DNA from 4 places in the Massilia sp. 01N410 genome. Region 3 is predicted to be linked to each of the others. Evidence: predicted binding sites of a transcription regulator. Region 3 holds the regulator's gene; each other region holds the start of a gene.
The links. Region 3 encodes sigma-54, which starts transcription at its own class of promoters, with help from an activator protein. Its sites were predicted from a motif close to TGGCANGNAANCTGCTTT; they were not measured.
Positions count from the first base shown of each region.

Region 1 (3,203 bases), on a different contig from region 3:
GATCGACAGCGAGTTGCCGCCGACCGGATAGCCGTAGGCGAACACTTGTTCGCGCACGTCCGGCAGCACGCTGGCGCGCGGCAGCGCCGGATGCTTGTTGAAGTAGGACTCGTCGTCGAGCTTGAGCAGGGCCAGGTCCATCCCGCGCGCCACCGCCACCACCGTGGCGGCGACCTTGTCGCCGTCCTGGCTGGCCTGGATCTCGACCTGGCTGGCGTAGCCGACCACATGGGCATTCGTGAGAATCCGCTTGCCCTCGATGATCACGCCCGAGCCGGTGACGTCCTGCGGCGTGGCCTTGGTCCAGGGTTTATACGGGTCGGGGCGGCGCAAGGTCGAGAAGATCTTGACGACCGAGTTTTCGACGCGAGACGGAATGGCGGATTTGGTCGGTGCGGCCTTCGCATCGAGGTCCTGGGCCTGGACCTGGATCTGGACCATCGTACAGGCGGCGGCAAGCGCTGCGGCGGCAGCGAGTCGGAAAAGTGTCATGCGTCTCTTTGAATCGGAAAGATTGCTGAGCGAATATACACCGTGGCGAAGCGTGAAAGTTCACAAATACTCACCACGGCGTGACATTTACGGTTTGACGAACTTGAGGGTCATGCGGTCGCTTTCGCCGATGGCCTGGTATTTGGCGCGGTCCTCGTCGCGGTTGGCCAGGGTCGGCGGCAGGGCCCACACGCCGCCCTTGTGGTCGGCCTTGTCCTTCGGGTTGGCGTTGATCCCGGATTTCCCAGCCAGCTTGAAGCCGGCGCTTTCGGCCATCCTGATCACATACGACTCATGGATGTAGCCGCTCGTGGCCTTGGCATCCTGCGGCATGGATTCCGGCAGGCGGTGGTCGGTCACGCCCAGCACGCCGCCCGGCTTCAGGCTGGTGTACAGCGCCTTGAACATTTCCTTGACCTTGTCGTCGCCCAGTTCGACGAAGTTGTGCACGTTGCGGAAGGTGAGCACCATGTCGACGCTGTTTGGCGGGGCGAAGTTGTAGATGGCCTTTGGTGGATTGAAGGCGCCCCGCACGACCTTGTCATACACCGCCGGGTTGGACTCCAGCAGCGTCTTGGATATGAGGCCGGCGCCGATCAGCTTGCCGTCCTGGCGCAGGTAGGGCGCCAGGATCTCGGTGTACCAGCCGCCTTCCGGCAGCAATTCGACCACCGTCATGGTTGGCTTGATGCCGAAGAAAGTCAGCGTTTCGTAAGGATGGCGCCAGGTGTCGCGCGCCACGTTGGCGCTTGAGCGGTGGCTGCCGGCGATGGCCGCGCGTAGTTGGGCGTCGTCGGCCTGGTTGGCGGCCAGCGCCGTGCCGGCCAAGCCTGCCAGTACGGCGGCCAGGATGAATCGTTTCATGTCTCGGTCTCCAATGTCGGTGGGGTAGCGGCGCCATGCCGTGCCCTCCGCCGATCATCGGGCAGGCCCTAGTTGTCGTCAAGTAAAGATTGCGTATGTATTAAACCTGTCCGACCGGACACCTGCCGGACACAGGGCGGACGCGGCCCGCGCGGACACCGTCCGCCCTGGCCGCGCTGGCAAGCAGGAACCCAGGCACCTGGCATAAAGATTGCCTATTCAAGAACTTTACTTGCTGCTATGGTTCAGCAGATAAAGAGAAGAAGTAAAGCGCAGCACAACAAGAGCGGTCCGCCCGCCGGACCACTGTCCACCTCAGGAGACGTCATGGAACGCCGTACCTTCCTCAACATCAGCGGCCTGGCTTTCGGCACGATGCTGGTGCCCGTATTCGGCCGCGCGATCGCCGCCGAAGAGCTGCTCAATCCGATGCCGGTCGCGGCCAAGAAGCTGCTGGCCGACACCGCGCTGAACGCCGCCACCAAGGCCGGCGCCAGCTACTGCGACGTGCGCATCGGCCGCTACCTCAACCAGTACGTGATCACTCGCGACCTGAACGTCGAGAACGTGGTCAACACCGAGTCGGCCGGCATCGGCGTGCGCGTGGTCTGCAACGGCGCCTATGGCTTCGCCGCCACCAACGACATGAGCCCGGACGGCGTGGCCGGCGCGGCGCGCCAGGCGGTGGCGATCGCCAAGGCCAACGCCAAGCTGCAGCTTGAACCGGTGCAGCTGGCACCGGTGAAGGGCGTGGGCGAGGTCTCGTGGGCGACGCCGGTACAAAAGGACTGGCGCACGGTGCCGGTCAAGGAGAAGGCCGAACTGCTGATCGCCGCCAACAAGGCCGGCATGGACGGCGGCGCGACCTTCATGAACTCGATGCTGTTCCAGGTGAACCAGCAGAAGTACTTCGCGTCCACCGACGGCTCCTACATCGACCAGGACATCCAGCGCATGTGGGCGCCGCTGACCGCCACCGCGGTCGACAAGGGGACCGGCAAGTTCCGCTCGCGCCAGGGCCTGTCGGCGCCGGTCGGCATGGGCTACGAATACCTGGCCGCGCGCAAGGAAGACAAGATCAAGGCCGCCGGCGGCGTCGCCACCCTGTACACGACATCCTATGACATCGTCGAGGACGCCCGCGCCGCCGGCCGCGACGCCAAGCGCAAGCTGACCGCCAAGAGCGTCACCCCGGGCAAGTACGACCTGGTGCTGTCGCCAGAACACCTGTGGCTGACGATCCACGAATCGGTCGGCCACCCGACGGAACTCGACCGCGTGCTGGGCTACGAGGCCAACTACGCCGGCACCAGCTTCGCCACCCTCGACAAGTGGGAAACGAAGAAATTCAACTACGGTTCGCCGCTGGTGAACATCGTGGCCGACAAGGTCACCCCGGGCTCGCTGGGCGCGGTCGGCTACGACGACGAAGGCGTCAAGTGCAAGCGCTGGGACATCATCAAGGACGGCATCCTGGTGAACTACCAGGCCACGCGCGACCAGGCCCACATCATCGGCGAGAAGGAATCGCACGGCTGCTCCTACGCCGACAGCTGGAGCAACGTGCAGTTCCAGCGCATGCCGAACGTCTCGCTCCAGGCGGGCAAGAAGAGATTGAGCCCGGACGAGATGGTCAAGGACATCAAGAAGGGCATCTACATCGTCGGCGACGGTTCGTTCTCGATCGACCAGCAGCGCTACAACTTCCAGTTCGGCGGCCAGCTGTTCTACGAGATCAACAACGGCAAGATCGGCCAGATGCTGGAAGACGTGGCCTACCAGTCGAATACCCAGGAATTCTGGAATGCCTGCAGCGCGCTGTGCGACGAACGCGACTGGCGCATGGG
Region 1 covers NZ_JBFTRV010000023.1:52,369-55,571, forward strand. The annotation lists gene AC1DOP_RS23540 (S1C family serine protease) at 1-492, opposite strand, end outside; gene AC1DOP_RS23545 (class I SAM-dependent methyltransferase) at 580-1,356, opposite strand; gene AC1DOP_RS23550 (TldD/PmbA family protein) at 1,684-3,203, shown strand, end outside.
Region 1: a site for sigma-54 is predicted at 1,557-1,574, ahead of AC1DOP_RS23550 (TldD/PmbA family protein). Genes of this name have one in related genera too.

Region 2 (3,203 bases), on a different contig from region 3:
GCGCCCTTCTGCCACAGCCAGCCGCCCTTCGCGGTTTCAGCCGCCAGCGAAGCGCTGGTGATGGCGTCCGGACCGGTCCAGAACCAGACCATGTGGGCCACCGGCAGGTAGCCGAAGGTGAACCACAGCGCCACGAAGGCCAGCACGGCCGCGAAGCGCGCGCGCTCGGCGAAGGCGCCGACGATCAGGCCGCAGGTGATGGCGGCAAAGGTGCCCTGGAAGGCGACGTAGATGAACTCGGGGATCACCACGCCCTTGCTGAAGGTGGCGGCGGTCGAGAAGCTCGCCTTGGCCGGATCCCAGATGCCTTTCAGGAATACGCGGTCGAGGCCGCCGATGAAGGCATTGTTCTCGGTGAAGGCCAGCGAGTAGCCGTACAGGCACCACAGCACGATGATGACGGAAAAGATCATGAAGACCTGCATCAGCACGGACAGCATGTTCTTCGAGCGCACCAGGCCGCCGTAGAACAGGGCCAGGCCCGGAATCGTCATCATGATCACCAGCAGGGTGGCGACGAACATCCAGGCGGTGTCGCCCTTCTGCGGCGTGGGTGCGGCGGCGGGAGCGGCCGGGCTTGCCGGCGCGGCCGTCGCTGCTGCCGCGGCGGGAGCGGCCGGGGCAGCAGGAGCGGCTGCGCCGGCATTGGCGGCTGCGGTGGCGGCCGGCGCCGACGCGGCTGGTGCAGCGGCATCCTGGGCCAGGACCGGCAGTGCAGCGCCGAGCGCCATGGCGACACTGAAGCCTGCGATCAGTTTGGTGAGTGTGCGGATCATCGGATTCCCCTTACAGCGCATCGTTGCCGGTCTCGCCGGTACGGATACGGATTACCTGCTCCAGATCGGAGACGAAAATTTTGCCGTCACCGATCTTGCCGGTGCGTGCCGCGCTTTGGATGGTGTCGATCACCTGGTCGACGATGGCGTCGTCGACCGCCGCCTCGATCTTGGTCTTCGGCAGGAAGTCGACCACGTACTCGGCGCCGCGGTAGAGTTCGGTATGGCCCTTCTGGCGGCCGAAGCCTTTCACTTCGGTCACCGTAATACCCTGGACATTGATCTCGGAAAGGGCCTCGCGGACCTCATCGAGCTTGAAGGGTTTGATGATGGCGGTGATCATTTTCATGCGATTGCCTCTTCAGAAAGTTTTTGAAACAGACAGCAGGGCCGCGGACTTCCCGAGGTTTTCTCCGGACGGGCTCAGGTAGCCGCTGGTATTGGCCTTGACGTAAGCCAGCGCCACCGAGCAGACCCCGAGGTCCTTGGTCACGCCGACCTTGTAGTCGGTATAGGACACCGCGCCGTTGTGGCGGACTTCCTGGTGGCCCGCGTGCAGGTTCAGCACGAAGCCGCCACCGACGTCGACGTTCGCGCCGATGTCGAGGTAGCCGCTGCCGCGGCTGTCGGCGGTGCCGAACAGGTTGGTCAGCGAATGCGAGTACTTGACGTAGGCCGGCCCGTAGCCCAGCTGGCCGTAGAGCTCGAAGGTGTTGGCGTTCGGATGCAGGCCGTTATTCGGATAGAAGTAGTACAGGCCGCCGACGTCGTAGGTGATGTCGGCGCTGAGATTGCCGCGCTTGCCGCCATAGATATCCCACTCGACGTTGCCGCTGCCGCCCAGGTCCTTGGTCCATTTGATGGACGAGAGCCAGGTGCCGACGTAGAGGCCGGTCGGGTTATGGACATAGTCGGCGCCGCCCTGCACCGCCGGATCCAGGCGGCTCTGGGACAGGCCGCGGTAACGGTAATCGCTCGTCACCGCCGCGTTGAAGCTGACCTCGTGCTCGGGCTTCTGCTCCTGCTCCTGTGCCCCGGCCAGCCCGGTGCCCAGGCTCCACAAACCCGCCGCGACCATCGCGATGTGCTGCCACTTGCTGCTTCGACGCTTCATACGACACTCCCTGGTAAATGAACTTTGGACCTGATGGGTTTACAATCCGTACTTCGCTTTCCTGTTTTTCTATGTTGTATGTTTGCTTTAGCAGGATGCGTGCCACCCCGGAATGGAGCGGCAGACCTTGTATTCGCAGGCCTCTGCCCCCATTTTTGATATGCCAAAAACATAAATGACGCCGCAAGGGCGTGCGCCACGCAGGTGCACGCACTAAATCAGCGAGGCGCGCACAAAATGAGTGCGCACCACTCGGCTTCACCAAGGACAGAAATGGACATGAATAACTTCTTTAATGATCTGCAGGGCAAGATCAACCAGGCGATCGAGAATTCGCCGGCCAAGGACATCGAACGCAACGTCAAGGCCATGATGACCCAGGGCTTTTCGAAGCTGGACCTGGTGACGCGCGAAGAATTCGACATCCAGGCCCAGGTGCTGGCCAAGACCCGCGCCAAGCTCGACGCCCTGGAACTGCGCGTGGCGGAACTGGAAGCGAAGCTGGCGTCGGTGACGTCGGAACAGAAGGTCTGAGGTTTAACGCAGCACGAGGCGGCGCGTGAGCCGCCACAGCCCGAACAGGACGGCACCGCCCACACTCACGCCGATGACGATGCCCAGCATGACGCCGACCGGATTGCCCAGCCGGGCATCGTCGGCCACGAAGATCAGGATGGCGGCCAGCGCCAGCTGCGCCAGCCAGACGACGCGCAGCGGCCGCAATGCCGCCACATCCCCCCGCCGCCTGAACCGGAGCGCCACATAGAGCACCGGCCCGCACAGCAGGCAGAACAGCAGCGCCAGGATGGCGAAGGTCAGAAGTAGTTTAGGCATCGCAAGACTATACGCGATGCCACGGATCTGGCCGTCAAATAGATATCGGCCGAGTAAGCCGACGGGCTAGAAACGAATAATGGGAAACTAAGTCCTCCTGAACATCATTATTGGAATCGACGGATGAAGCCTTTTTCCGTGCATCAATAACTTTACGCTTGCAGGGGGCGTGATTTGGTGCCAGAGGCGTTCGACGCTTTCATCCATCCAAAGCGTCGATTGCTGTCTAAGTTGACACCTCGTTGGCTCCAGCTTCCTTCGTTTTCCCACGAACGATGTCCAAGTGACGTAAATCATCGACTATGAGATTTACCGAATTGCCCTTCGGACTAGCCTCTAACCTTCCGAGAGCAAAAACCGTGAAGTAGGCAACCGTTGTGTCGGATAGGATCTCTTTAAAGTACTTGCGGAAACGGTAAGCCTCCATTTTTGCCGGGCTCACATACAAAAAAACGAATTTCTTATCGACCCGGTCATAG
Region 2 covers NZ_JBFTRV010000032.1:33,132-36,334, forward strand. The annotation lists gene AC1DOP_RS26445 (ammonium transporter) at 1-776, opposite strand, end outside; gene AC1DOP_RS26450 (P-II family nitrogen regulator) at 787-1,125, opposite strand; gene AC1DOP_RS26455 (TorF family putative porin) at 1,138-1,890, opposite strand; gene AC1DOP_RS26460 (accessory factor UbiK family protein) at 2,164-2,424, shown strand; gene AC1DOP_RS26465 (hypothetical protein) at 2,428-2,724, opposite strand; gene AC1DOP_RS26470 (hypothetical protein) at 2,951-3,203, opposite strand, start outside.
Region 2: a site for sigma-54 is predicted at 1,978-1,995, ahead of AC1DOP_RS26455 (TorF family putative porin). Genes of this name have one in related genera too.

Region 3 (3,203 bases):
GGATGTACACGCAGACGCCGCCGCCATCGCGAGCGGCGGCAGCACCCTGGTGGCCAAGGGGCTGCAGAAAAGCTACGGCAAGCGCCTGGTGGTGCGCGACGTTTCGCTGCAGGTCGCCTGCGGCGAGGTGGTGGGCCTGCTCGGCCCGAACGGCGCCGGCAAGACGACCTCGTTCTACATGATCGTGGGCCTGGTGCCGGCCGACGCCGGCGCCATTGTCATCAACGGCACCGACATCACCAGCCTGCCGATCCACCGGCGCGCCATGCTGGGCCTGTCCTACCTGCCGCAGGAAGCCTCGGTGTTCCGCAAGCTGACGGTGGAGGAGAACATCCGCGCCGTGCTGGAACTGCAGCGCGAGGACGGCAAGCCGCTGGGCAAGAACCGCATCGAGGAGCGCCTCAACGAGCTGCTGGCCGAGCTGCAGATCGAGAAGCTGCGCGAGAACCCGGCGCTGTCGCTGTCGGGCGGCGAACGGCGCCGCGTGGAGATTGCGCGCGCCCTCGCCACCAACCCGCGCTTCGTGCTGCTGGACGAGCCGTTTGCCGGCGTCGATCCGATCGCGGTGATCGAGATCCAGCGCATCGTGCGCTTCCTGAAGGAGCGCGGCATCGGCGTCCTGATAACCGACCACAACGTGCGCGAGACGCTCGGCATCTGCGACCGTGCCTACATCATCAACCAGGGCGCGGTGCTGGCGTCGGGACGCCCGGACGACATCATCGCCAATGAATCGGTTCGCCGCGTCTACCTGGGTGAACATTTCCGGATGTAGTCATGAAACAGACGCTGCAACTCAAGACCTCACAGCACCTTGCGCTGACACCGCAACTCCAGCAGTCGATCCGGCTGCTGCAGCTGTCCACTCTCGAGCTGCACCAGGAGATTGAACAGGTCCTCAGCGACAACCCGCTGCTCGAACGCCTCGACGATCCGCTCGACCACTCGGTGCGCCTGCTGGCCGACGGCGCGATCAACAACGGCGCGTCGACCTCCACCACGCCCGACTCGCCGCCCTCGTCCAGCCAGGGCGAGGAGGGCAATGGCGGCGGTGGCGCCGAAGCCGAAGGCGGCGACAGCGACAACGGCGATGCCGGCGGCGCCGAGCACGACATGGACTGGGGCGATTCTGGCCGTTCCGGCAGCGGCAGCGGCGGCGAGGAAGAGGACGGCCGCCCGCAGCTGGAAGCCAGCCCGGTCTCGCTGCGCGAACACTTGATGGAGCAGGTACGCCTGACCTGCATGTCGCCGCGCGATTGCGCGCTGGTCGAGATCGTCGTCGACACCCTCGACGACAACGGCTACCTCGAAGAAACCCTGGACGAGCTGCATGCGCGCCTCCCGGCCGAACTCGAAGTGGAATTCGAGGAGTTGCGCACCGCGCTGGCGCTGGTGCAAAGCATGGACCCGCCCGGCGTGGGCGCGCGCAGCGCCGCCGAATGCCTGGCGCTGCAGATCCGCCGCATGCCGGGCGTGCCGCTGGTCACGCGGCGCATGGCGCTGACCATCGTCGAACGCTACCTGACCTGGTTCGCGCAGCGCGAATTCAACAAGCTCAAGAAAGCCCTCGACTGCGACGACGAAGACCTGCGCGAAGCCCAGGCCGTGATCCGCCATTGCAATCCGCATCCGGGCGCGGCCTTCGCTTCCGACGTTTCCGACTTCGTGGTGCCGGACGTAATCGTGCGCCGCGCGAAGGACGGCTGGAGCGTGCAGCTGAATCCCGAGGTGATGCCGCGCCTGCGCGTGAACAGCCTGTATGCCACCTTGATGAAGCAGGGAAAATCGGAATCCCAGCTGGCGGCGCAGTTGCAGGAAGCAAAATGGCTCATCAAAAACATGCGCCAGCGCTTCGATACTATCCTTCGGGTAGCTCAAGCAATCGTGGAGCGCCAGCGGAACTTTTTCTCCCATGGCGCCGTTGCCATGCGGCCCCTTGTTTTACGTGAGATAGCTGATACACTAGGTCTACACGAGAGCACAATTTCTCGTGTCACAACTCAGAAATACATGCTGACGCCGCACGGCATGTTCGAGTTGAAGTACTTTTTCGGGAGTCACGTCGCGACCGAGGCAGGAGGAGAAGCCTCCTCGACCGCGATCCGGGCTCTCATCGTACAACTCACAGGAGCAGAAGACCCCAAAAACCCTTTATCCGACAGCAAGATCGCGGAGATGCTAGGGGAACAGGGAATGGTTATCGCACGCCGCACGGTAGCGAAATACCGCGAGGCGCTGAAGATCCCTCCCGTCAGCCTCCGTAAATCTCTGTAGCAAGCTCTTTCAGCAAGCTCTTGCAGCAAGCTTCTTGCAACAACGCTGCCCTGGTGCGTGGTATGCGCGTACGACAGGCAGCGCATCATCAAAGGAGTGTGTATGAATCTCACTATCAGCGGACATCATCTCGATGTAACCCCGGCAATCCGTGAATACGTACAGAACAAGCTCGAACGCATCACCCGCCATTTCGATCAAGTGATCGACTCCCACGTCATCCTCTGCATTGACAATCTCACCGAGAAAGAAAAACGCCAGAAGGCCGAGATCAACTTGCGCCTCGCCGGCAAGATCGTTCACGTCGCCAGCGCCGCGCACGACTTGTACGCCGCGATCGACATGCTGATGGACCGGCTCGACCGGCAGGTGCAGAAGTACAAGCAGATGCTGCAGGATCACAGTAGTACACCGCTCAAGCGCATACCCAACGATGGAGGAGAAGCTGCCGCTACAGCGTGATCCTTCCGCTGGCGCAGCACAAGCAAGGAAGGGCGCATCTGGCGCCCTTTTCGTTTTCCGGGCCGCGCTACAATGCCGTTTTCCATTTCAATAAATAAAAGAACATGAGCGAATACGTGCAGACCCGCGTTGCCAGCGGCACCGGCATCATTACCCTCGACCGTCCCAAGGCCCTGAACTCGCTGTCGCTGGAGATGGTGCGCGCACTGACGGAGACCCTGCTGGCCTGGCGCGACGATTCGAACGTCGACGCCGTCGTTATCAAGAGCAGCAGCGAGAAAGCCCTGTGCGCAGGCGGCGACATCCGCTTCTTCCACCAGGCCGGGCGCGCTACGCCCACTGGAGGCAGTGCCCTGCTGGAAGACTTCTTTACCGAAGAATACGCGCTGAACCACCTGATCCACTTCTATCCGAAACCCTATATCTCGTTGATGGACGGCGTGGTCATGGGCGGCGGCATGGGTATC
Region 3 covers NZ_JBFTRV010000010.1:72,045-75,247, reverse strand. The annotation lists gene lptB (LPS export ABC transporter ATP-binding protein) at 1-775, shown strand, start outside; gene AC1DOP_RS15060 (RNA polymerase factor sigma-54) at 778-2,274, shown strand; gene hpf (ribosome hibernation-promoting factor, HPF/YfiA family) at 2,377-2,736, shown strand; gene AC1DOP_RS15050 (enoyl-CoA hydratase/isomerase family protein) at 2,841-3,203, shown strand, end outside.

Region 4 (3,203 bases), on a different contig from region 3:
GCAGCGCCGCCACCAGCGCGCGGCAAGCCTGCGGATGCGCGTCGGCGAAGGCGGCGGTGGCGCCCAGCGCCTTGCCGGGATGGTCCGGCCAGATGTCCTGGCTGGTGGCCGCCGTGAAGCCGCTGCCGTCCAGCACCGCCCGCGCGCCCCAGGGCTCGCCCGCGCAGAAGCCGTCGATATGCCCGGCCGCCAGGCTGGCCGCCATCTGGCCCGGCGGCACCGTCGCCATCTGCACGTCGCGCAGCGGGTCGATGCCGCTCGCGGCCAGCCAGTAATACAGGAACATCGCGTGGTTCCCGGTCGGGAAGGTGTGGGCGAAGGTGAAGCGCCGGCGGCTCCTGCGGACCTGGACCGCCAGCGCGGCGCCGTCCGTCACCCCGGCCTCGCCCAGCGCGCGCGACAGGGTGATGGCCTGGCCGTTGCGCGACAAATTCATCAGCACTGCCATCGGCACCGCGCGCGTGCCGATGCCCATCTCGACGCCGTACACCAGGCCGTAGAGCGCGTGGGCGACGTCGAGGCTGCCGTTCAGCAGGCGGTCGCGCATGCCGGACCAGGAGTGTTCGCGGCTGAGGGCGAGTTTGATACCGTGTTTCTCGTCGAGGCCGAGTACCGAGGCCATGATCAGGGGGGCGCAGTCGGTGAGCGGCATGAAGCCGGCTTGGAGGGTGGTTTTCATGTTAGTTCCTTAGGACGGCGCTATAGAAGGTCTTCCACGTCAAGCACCCGCTGCGCCACCTCCGCCAACCTCAGCTTCCGGTTCATCGCCATACTGCGCAGCTTCCTGTAAGCCTCTTCTTCATTGAGCCCGCTGCGCGCCATCAGCACGCCCTTGGCGCGCTCGACCAGCTTGCGGTCGGCCAGCTGGCGGCGGGTGTCGGAGAGTTCGTCGAGCAGCTTGCGCTCGCGCCGGAAGCGGGCCAGGGCCACGTCCAGCACCGGCTTCACGCGCTCGGCCTGCAGCCCGGCCACGATATAGGCCGTCACGCCGGCGCCGATCGCGGCGTCCATGCTGGACGGATCCTGGTCGTCGGTGAACAGCACGATCGGGCGCGGCTCGTCGCGGGTGGCGATCACGATGTGCTCGAGCACGTCGCGGGCGGCGGATTCGCTGTCGATGATGATCATGTCCGGCTGGATCTGGGCGATCCGTTCGGGCAGGAAGATATCGGCCGGCAGCGAGGCGACGATGTCGTAGCCCGATTCCAGCAACCCGATGCGCAACGCCGTGTTGCGCCGCGCCTGGGCCGCCGCGGCCTGTTCGCCGGTGCCTTGTGTGGTGTTGACCACGACGATGCGCAGGGTGCGCGGAACGGGAGGTGGCGATTTCATGCCTTGGGAATATGCAAGTTCCGGGCCAGAGAGATATTTCCGAGGCGCATAACCGAAGTAAGGACGAGCCACAGTTATCCATCAAGAAATATTCACCACGTTGATGGAGAACATCAAAAAGTAAAAGTTCACTTATGTCTCGATGTTCCCTATACTGCACCGCAACAACACAGTATTTATTGGAGAAAACAATGAGCACCGCAACGATCACCCAGGCGCAGAGCAAAGGTCTGCGCCACCAACTCGCAGAAACCGCTCGCAACATCCGCGCCTTCGCCATCGAACTCTATGTCGCCCACGGCGGCTGGTTCGCCCACGATGCCAAGCGCGACGAGCAGGCAAGCCGCCGCGAGATGCTGTCGCTGGCCGCCGCCGCCGAATCGCATAGCCCGAGCCTGTCGGCCGAGCTGCGCCACTTCGCCTCCAAGTAATTAAGTAATTCACACAGGACACCATCATGACCCCAGTCGAATACGTCACCGTTGCCATCTCGGCCCTGGCCATCGTCACCCGCATCGTGTTCTTCATCCGCAACCCGACCGTGACCGCGCCGTCGGAACTGTGGATCGCGGATCACCCGCAAATGTGGATCGGCGACCCGTCGCGCCTGGAGAAGCTGCGCTAAGCTTTCCTGGTTGTTGCTCGCGTCTCCACACGCCCGGCATTGGCCGGGCGTTGTTTTTTGCAAATCGAATCCACACTGCATCACTGTTGGCTGAGCTAGAATGCTTTTTTGCAATTTCTACTCAGACAACCGACGATGCGCCTTCCTGTCTCCGCTTCCGCCCTCACCGTCCTTGCCGCGCTGCTGGCCTCAGTTCCCCTCACCTCGGCCATTGCAGCCGACGCCGGCACACCCGTCACCCTCGACCAGGCCATGGCCCAGCCCGACTGGATCGGCAACCCCGTGGAAAACGCATGGTGGAGCTGGGACGGCAAGCAGGTCCTGTATAAACAGAAGCGCGCCGGATCGCCGCTGCGCGACGTCTACCAGACTGGCGCCACGTCCGGCCTGAACAAGGCGCGCAGGGTCGAGGATGCGGAGTTCGCCAAACTGGACGGCTGGCTGGTCGTCTACAACCGCGACCGCACCCGCTCCGCCTTCGTGCGCAACGGCGACCTCTTCGAGCGCGACCTGAAGAGCGGCGAACTGGTACAGATCTCGCGCGCCAGCGGCGTCGCCATCGCCGCCGTGCAGTATTCCGCCGACGGCCGCAGCGTGCAGTTCCGCGTCGGTGACGACTGGGCCAGCTGGGACCGCGCCAGCCGCCTGGTGTCGCCGCTGGCGCTGCCGCGCGCGGCCAAGGACCCGGCCGTCCAGGATCCGGATGCGCTGCGCGACATGCAGCTGCGCCTGATCGCCACCCTCAAGCGCCAGAAGACTGATCGCGACGCCACCCGCGCCCGTGAGGAGGAAGAGCGCCGCGTCGATCCGACCCGCGCCCCGGCCCCGATCTACCTGGGCGACAAGCTGGCCATCGTGAACACCCACCTGTCGCCGGACGGCCGCTGGCTGCTGGTCGTGACCGGCCCGAAGGACGCCGACAAGGGCCGCGTCGGCAAGATGCCGCGCTACGTGACGGAGAGCGGCTATGAAGAGACCTCGGACGAGCGCACCCGCGTCGGCCGCAAGGATCCGCGTCCGCACGGCCTCAAACTCATCGACCTGCAGACCCGCGAGGTGAAAGACCTGTCCTTCGACGTCCTGCCGGGCGTGAAGGACGATCCGCTGGCCTCCCTGCGTGCCGAGCGCAAGCTCGATCCGCTCAAGGGCAACCGTCCGGTGAAGATCGGCTTCGACGGCGAGACCGTGGTCTGGAGCACCAATGGCGCGAACGCCGCCGTGATGCTGCGCTCGGTCGACAACAAGG
Region 4 covers NZ_JBFTRV010000002.1:295,400-298,602, forward strand. The annotation lists gene AC1DOP_RS03960 (CmpA/NrtA family ABC transporter substrate-binding protein) at 1-679, opposite strand, end outside; gene AC1DOP_RS03965 (ANTAR domain-containing response regulator) at 700-1,332, opposite strand; gene AC1DOP_RS03970 (hypothetical protein) at 1,524-1,763, shown strand; gene AC1DOP_RS03975 (hypothetical protein) at 1,790-1,957, shown strand; gene AC1DOP_RS03980 (S9 family peptidase) at 2,093-3,203, shown strand, end outside.
Region 4: a site for sigma-54 is predicted at 1,343-1,360, ahead of AC1DOP_RS03965 (ANTAR domain-containing response regulator). Genes of this name have one in related genera too.